2 regions of the Devosia sp. A369 genome follow, and region 1 is predicted to be linked to the other one. Evidence: predicted binding sites of a transcription regulator. Region 1 holds the regulator's gene; the other holds the start of a gene.
What was found. The regulator PhoB, encoded in region 1, activates phosphate uptake and scavenging genes when phosphate is short. The targets are predictions, from matches to a motif close to TGTCATNNANCTGTCAT.
Positions count from the first base shown of each region.

Region 2: ugpB (sn-glycerol-3-phosphate ABC transporter substrate-binding protein UgpB) is a predicted target of PhoB. The motif match lies at 1,723-1,739, and genes of this name have one in related genera.

Region 1 is NZ_JBTMWV010000016.1:40,275-43,869, reverse strand. Features, by position in the region: gene pstB (phosphate ABC transporter ATP-binding protein PstB) at 1-646, shown strand, start outside; gene phoU (phosphate signaling complex protein PhoU) at 673-1,383, shown strand; gene phoB (phosphate regulon transcriptional regulator PhoB) at 1,533-2,234, shown strand; gene ACX3OZ_RS16195 (MFS transporter) at 2,402-3,595, opposite strand, start outside.
Region 2 is NZ_JBTMWV010000004.1:261,209-264,803, forward strand. Features, by position in the region: gene ugpA (sn-glycerol-3-phosphate ABC transporter permease UgpA) at 1-146, opposite strand, end outside; gene ugpB (sn-glycerol-3-phosphate ABC transporter substrate-binding protein UgpB) at 248-1,576, opposite strand; gene ACX3OZ_RS07880 (hypothetical protein) at 1,941-2,294, opposite strand; gene ACX3OZ_RS07885 (SgcJ/EcaC family oxidoreductase) at 2,412-2,876, shown strand; gene ACX3OZ_RS07890 (methyltransferase family protein) at 2,896-3,381, opposite strand; gene ACX3OZ_RS07895 (MurR/RpiR family transcriptional regulator) at 3,454-3,595, opposite strand, start outside.

The DNA.
Region 1 (3,595 bases):
CTCCGGCTGCGGCAAGTCCACCTTCCTGCGCTGCATCAACCGCATGAACGACACCATTGACGGCGCCAAGGTCGGCGGCGTCATCAAGCTCGACGGCGAAGACATTTACGATCCCAGCCTCGACGTGGTCGAACTGCGCGCCCGCATCGGCATGGTGTTCCAGAAGCCCAATCCCTTCCCCAAGTCGATCTACGAAAACGTCGCCTACGGCCCCAAAATCCACGGCCTCGCCCGCTCCAAGACCGACCTCGACGAAATCGTCGTCAACTCGCTGCGCAAGGCGGGCCTGTTCAACGAGGTCAAGGATCGCCTCAACGAGCCCGGCACCGGTCTGTCCGGTGGCCAGCAGCAGCGTCTCTGCATCGCCCGCGCCATTGCCGTCGGTCCCGAAGTCATCCTGATGGACGAGCCCTGCTCGGCCCTGGACCCCATCGCCACCGCCATCATCGAAGAGCTGATCGACGAGCTGCGCGAAAACTACACCATCGTCATCGTCACCCACTCGATGCAGCAGGCCGCCCGCGTCAGCCAGAAGACCGCGTTCTTCCATCTGGGCAATCTGATCGAGGAAGGCGTCACCGAAGACATCTTCACCAATCCGGTCAACAAGCAGACCCAGGATTACATCATGGGCCGCATCGGCTAACGCCCGCGCCCTAAGAGGAATTACCCATGTCCCCGACTGGCACCGACCATATCGTTACCGCCTATAGCGACGAGCTGACGCAACTGGCCCAATCCATCGCCGAGATGGGCGGCCAGGTTGAAGTCGCCATCGAGAACGGCACCAAGGCCCTGCTCAAGCTCGACCGCGAGCTGGCCGACCTCACCATCATCGCCGATCAGCGCATTGACGACATGCAGCGCCAGATCGACGAAATGGCCGTCTCGATGATCGCCCGCCGCCAGCCCATGGCGTCCGACCTGCGCGCCATCATCACTTCCATCCACGTCGCCAATGACCTCGAACGCGTCGGCGACATGGCCAAGCAGTTGGCCCGCCGCTCGCTCAAGCTCGAAGGCCTCAATCTGCAGCCCAGCTTCTATAACGGCGTCAAGAACATGACGGCCTTGGTGCTGCGCCAGATCAAGGATGCGCTGGACGCCTATGCCAGCCGCGACGCCGCCGCCGCCATCGAAGTGTGCAACCGCGACGACGAGGTCGATGCCATGCACACGTCTTTGTTCCGTGAGCTGCTGACCTACATGATGGAAGACCCGCGCAACATCACGCCCTGCACCCATCTGCTGTTCTGCGCCAAAAACCTCGAACGCATCGGCGACCACGCCACCAACATCGCCGAGCGCGCCTATTACCTGCAGACCGGCAAGCAGCTCACCAGCGAAGTCCAGGAACTGCAACGCACCCAGCTCAAGGCCTGATCGGCCTTTCCTCCCCTCCCCCTTGAGGGGAGGGGTCGGGGGTGGGGGTCCATCAGTGACCCGCCAAACCACCCCCTCCCCAGCCCTCCCCTCAAGGGGGAGGGAGATACAAATCGAACGCCGGCGCGCCGGCCCAAGGGGAGCCCCCCATGCCCGCCACCATTCTCGTTGTCGAAGACGAAGGCGATATCGCCATCCTGCTGCGCTATAATCTGGAAGCCGAAGGCTTTGCCGTCGTCACCGCCGAAACCGGCGACGAGGCCCAGCAGGCGGTCCAGGACAAGCTGCCCGACCTGATCCTGCTCGATTGGATGCTGCCCGAAATCTCCGGCATCGAACTGTGCCGACGCTTCCGCGCCCGCGAGGAAACCGCCCGCGTGCCGATCATCATGCTCACCGCCCGCGGCGAGGAAGAAGAGCGCGTCCGGGGCCTCGCCACCGGGGCCGACGACTATGTGGTCAAGCCCTTCTCGGTCCCCGAACTGATGGCCCGCATCCACGCGCTGTTGCGCCGCGCCAATCCCAATCTGGTTACTGCTGCGCTCAAGGTTGGTGATCTCGAACTCGACCGCACCACCCACCGCGTCCGCCGCGCCAGCCGCGACGTCCATCTCGGCCCCACCGAATATCGCCTGCTCGAATATCTGATGCGCCACCCCGGCCGCGTCTATTCGCGTGAACAATTGCTCGATGGCGTCTGGGGCAATGACGTCTATGTTGATGAGCGCACCGTCGACGTGCATATCGGCCGCCTCCGCCGCGCCATCAATCGCGGCAAGGACACCGACCCGATCCGCACCGTCCGCGGCGCCGGCTACGCCTTCGACGAACGCTTCGCCCAGGTGGCGTAAACCCACGGGTGAGCACCATCCCACCCCAAAACGCGGTGTCATCCCGGCCTTGAGCCGGGACCCATCCTGAGATCCAGCCACCGGTTCCATTTCAGGCTGGGCCCCGGCTCAAGGCCGGGGTGACATCGTGGGTGGGCCAAATCTCTACACGTCTGAGGGGTGCCCCCTCAAACCTCCGGAATATCCCTTAACGGCGTATCATCGCTCAGCGGCACCGTCTGCCGTTCGATCAGCCGATGCACCTTCGGCGGCTCGGTCCCCCGATGCAGCGCCCGCAGCTGCTCGCTATTCTCCGCATCCGCCTTGGTGCGCCGCAGATTGTGCCGCACATAGTCGATCCAGGTCGGCACGTGATAGGACTCGGTCCAGATATCGGGATGTTCAAGATCGCGCAGCAGCGCCCATTGCCTGGCCCCGTCGCGGATACGGATGCGGCGCCGCGCCGCCATCAGCGAGAGCAGGCGCGGAATGTCTTCCTGGGCGATGCGATAATCGATCATCACCATGATCGGCCCGCTGCGCGGTCGCATATCGAGTTTCAGGACCGGCTCATTGAAGGTGTCGAGCGGGTTGAGGTCCCGCGAATTGAACTCCGGCAGCGGCAGCCGGAACCCGACCAGCCCACACACCAGCAGCACCAGGCTCGCCATCACCAGGGCGGCCCCCAGCCCGAAGCCATCCGCGCTGGCTCCCCAGACCCAGCTACCCATCGCCATGCCGCCGAACGTGGCGGTCTGATACAGCGAGAGAGCCCGCCCCACCACCCAGCGCGGCGACGACAGCTGGATCGAGACATTGAACAGCGACATCGCCAGCACCCAGCAGCCGCCCGCGGGCAGCAGCGCCAGATGGCTCAGCAGCGGATCGCGGCTCAGCCCGAGCCCCACGCAACTGATGGCAAAGCCGGCACAGGCGAACCGCACGATCACTTCATTGCTGAACCGCTCGCGAATACGGCCATTGAGAAACGCGCCGCCAATCGCCCCCAGCCCGAAGCAGCCCAGCAGCGTGCCATAGACCATCGGGCCGCCGCCCACATATTCACTCGCCACCGAAGGCAGCAGCGCCAAAATCGACACCGCAGCCAGCCCGAACAGGAAGCTGCGAAACAGCACCGTCGTCAGGTTTGGCGACAGCGACACATAGCGCAGCCCCGCCAGGATGGCGCTGCCGAAATCTTCGCGCGGCAGCCGGTTTGGCACGTAATCCGGCTTCCAGCGCAGCAGCGCCACCGTCAGCGGCAGATAGCTCAGCGCATTGAGCGCGAAGGCGGCCGCCGCACCGGCCAGCGCCACGATCACCCCGCCAACCGCGGGGCCGACGCTGCGCATCATGTTGAAGCCCATGGCGTTGAGCGTCAC
Region 2 (3,595 bases), on a different contig from region 1:
AAACCGAAAGGGTCTTCGCGCTCGAACGAGGACTTAACGGCCTGCAATGCGGGCCAGATGAAAAAGATCAGCGTGACCGTCAATTGCGGCGCCAACAGCGCATAGGGCAGCAGCTTGTTGGGAAATACGGTGCGTTTGGTCTGCATGGGTCCTCGCACGGGCTACTGACGGAAAGCCGCAATGGGCCATCCGCCAGCTTAGCGCATGGAAAACGGGGCCGGATTTATCCGGCCCCGACTAAAGTTCGTTACTGATTGGTCGTTTCGAATTCGCGCAAGATCTCGTTGCCACGGGAAACGGCTGAGTCCAGAGCTTCCTGGGCCGTCTTGTTACCAGCGAGCAGCGCTTCGAATTCCTCATCAACCACGGTACGAGCCTGGCTCAGATTGCCAAAGCGGACGCCCTTGGAGTTGGCGGTCGGGGTGCCACGGGTGATCTGCTTGATCGCCACGTCCGAACCCGGGTTGGCTTCGTAATAGCCCTGCTCAACGCCCAGATCATAGGCAGCGTTGGTGATCGGCAGGTAGCCAGTGAACTGGTGCCAATCGGCCTGAACTTCAGGCTGGCTGAGATAGGTGAAGAACTCAGCAACGCCCTTATAGACCTCGGCATCCTTGCCGTTGAGCACCCACAGGGTGGCGCCGCCGATGATCGAATTCTTCGGATCGGTGGTCACGTCGTCATAATAGGGCAGGGGCGCAAAGCCGACTTCGAAGTCCTTCGAGTTGGCGATCACGCCAGCGCGCGAGCCCGACGAGTTCATGTAGATGGCGCATTCGCCCGAGTAGAATTTCGGTGCGGCATCAGGACCGCCGACCGGGCCACCATACTGGTAGAGACCTTCGTCCGACCACTTCTTGAGGTTTTCCCAATGCTTGACCTGGACCGGGCCGTTGAAAGTGAATTCGGTGGCCAGGCCGCCGAAGCCATTCTCCAGCGTGCCATAGGGCTGGTCGTGGATGGCCGACAGGTTTTCCAGTTGGATCCAGGAGATCCAGGCACTGCTCAACCCGCAATTGGCGGCGCCGGAATCGACGATCTGGTTCATGAAAGTTTCGACTTCGGCCCAGGTCTTGGGCGCGACATTGGGGTCAAGGCCGGCTTTTTCGAAGGCGGTCTTGTTGTAGTACATGATCGGGGTGGACGAGTTGAACGGCAGCGACAGGATGTTGCCGTCTGTGTCCGAATAATAGCCCACGACGGGGGCGAGAAATGCGGTCGGATCCCATGGCTGACCGTTTTCGGTCATCAGTTCGTAAACCGGCTTCACGGCGCCCTTGGCTGCCATCATGGTGCCGGTGCCGACTTCAAAAACCTGCACGATGGCGGGCTGCTCATTGGCGCGGAACGCTGCGATCGCGGCGGTCAGGGTTTCGGGATAGGTGCCCTTATAGGTGGTCACGATCTTGTAGTCTGGCTGGCTGGCGTTGAAGCCTTGAGCGATCGATTCCAGCTTCTTGCCCAGTTCGGCATCCAGTGCGTGCCACCAGGAAATTTCGGTCTGCGCGGTGGCGTGGGGTGCGGAAGCAAGAGCGGCGATCACGCCGGCCGTCATCAGCAGCGCTAGTTTCTTCATGGGGTGGTTCCTCCTGTTATTAAGCAAAGGATCTCCGTCCTCGCGTGCCAAGTCGTAGCAACGCGATGTTCATTTGGCAAAGGGAGATGTTCAAGTGAACGTTGGAGCGGCGTTATTCGCCGCGACGAGACCCTTAGGGTGTTCATATGAAGGTCGTGTGACGGGCCGATTGCTGGGCGGTCATACAGCAGACGCGGGCGTGCAATCGCCGCCATAGGCCGCGACGGATGCCGGCGATGTCAGGAAGAACGCCCCACGCGCGTGCCAACGGCGTCCCGCGATCCGTTGGATCGAGCAGGACGTCGGCCGATTGCTGGGAAGAACTGCCGGCCCGGTGGTAACCCCGCCGGGCCGGCAGCGCTATCTAAGCTGCTTTTTTGAAGGCGGCCGGCAGTGGCCATTGCCACACCCGGAAAGGCGCTGGCGCGCGGTCTGCGTCGCCGTCGATCTGCGCTTTGGAGAGACCGAACATGCAGCGCCAGCCATCGTCCGAAATCCGAAAGTCATTGCGCTTCGGATCGGTCTGGGACGGCACGACAGCGGCCAGGCCAAGCCCGAGCAACGCGTCGAGATGGGCCCGGCCAAAGCCAGGATTGGCGTCGCTATGCGCCGGTATTTGCTTGTGTTTCGACAGCGCCAGTAGGGCCGCGCGTTCATATATGTTCAGAATATAGGGCTTGCTCATGATGGACGAAGTGTCACCGGACGAAGTTAACAAGGTGTTTCTTCCAGGCCCCCGATTCGCATTAAGCGACCCGGAGCGCGATTTAACCGCGATCTCGACCGCCGAAGCCGCTAAGTTCCCAGTGATTGACGATCACGAGAAGAGGCCAGCTTGAACTACAGCCCACTCAACGAACAGGAAAGCATCGCGCGCGTTTTCGTCGAGGCCTGGGGGCAGCGAGACGCGGATAAGTTGGCATCGCTGTTCGACGACGACGCTGAATTCGTCAACGTCACCGGACTGTGGTGGCATGATCGCGCGGCGATCCGGAAGGCACATGCCTATGGCTTCGAGCATATTTTCGATGCGTCGACGCTGCGGCTGGTGGAATTGAAGGTGAAGTCGCTGACCGACGCTATCGCGGTGGTGCATGCAAGGGTCCGCCTCGAGGGCCAGACCGCCACGCCGGAGGGTGCCCGGCCTGCTGTGCGCCACACCATTTTGTCGTTTGTCGTCCATCGGCGCGACGACGGCTGGAGCTGCGCTTCCGCGCAGAACACCGATATCGTGCCCCACATGGAAACCAATCTGGTGGAACCCGACGGAACGTTCCGCTCCGTCAGCTATCGCAGCTGATCATCCAGCTCGGCGCTCACTAGATCCACCGGCGGGTCCGGCTCATGAAGTCGCGATAGGGCTGACCAAACTTGGCCGTCAGATAGGTTTCTTCGCGAGTGACGACGCCATAATGCAGCAGCACCAGCAATACCGGCACCAGGATTATTCCCCAATCGAGCGAAAAGGTCAGGCTCAACCCGGCAAGGATCATGGCGAAGCCAAGATACATCGGGTTGCGGGTGAAGCGATAAGGCCCTGATGTCGCCAGCTTGAGGCTGGGTTGGTGCGGGGAGGGATTGGTGCCCACCTTGGTAAAAGTTCGGATGGCCGATACGCCAAGCGCGAGTGCGACAACGAGGAGCACCACCCCCAGATAAAGCGCCCAACTCGCCCCCGACATTGGCGGCAGGAACTGCAACGTGCCGGTGAATTCCATGCCGATGGCGATGGCCAGCGCGATCAGCAGAATGAACGGCGGTAGCATGATGACGTCTGGATGGTCGTCGTTGCGCGTGACTGACATTTGCTGTGCTCCCAATCGGGTTCATTGCGCATCTATCAGCATACACCCATGCAATAGCCGATCATAGCAGCGCTACACCCGCTTGCTGGCGAGCACTTCGAAGGTGCTGTTGATGGTGGCGACGGAGCGGTCGTAGTCGGTGAGGGCGAGGCAAGCGATCAGCGTGTCGATGATCGCCAACTGGGCAATGCGGCTGGTCATAGCCTCGGTGCGG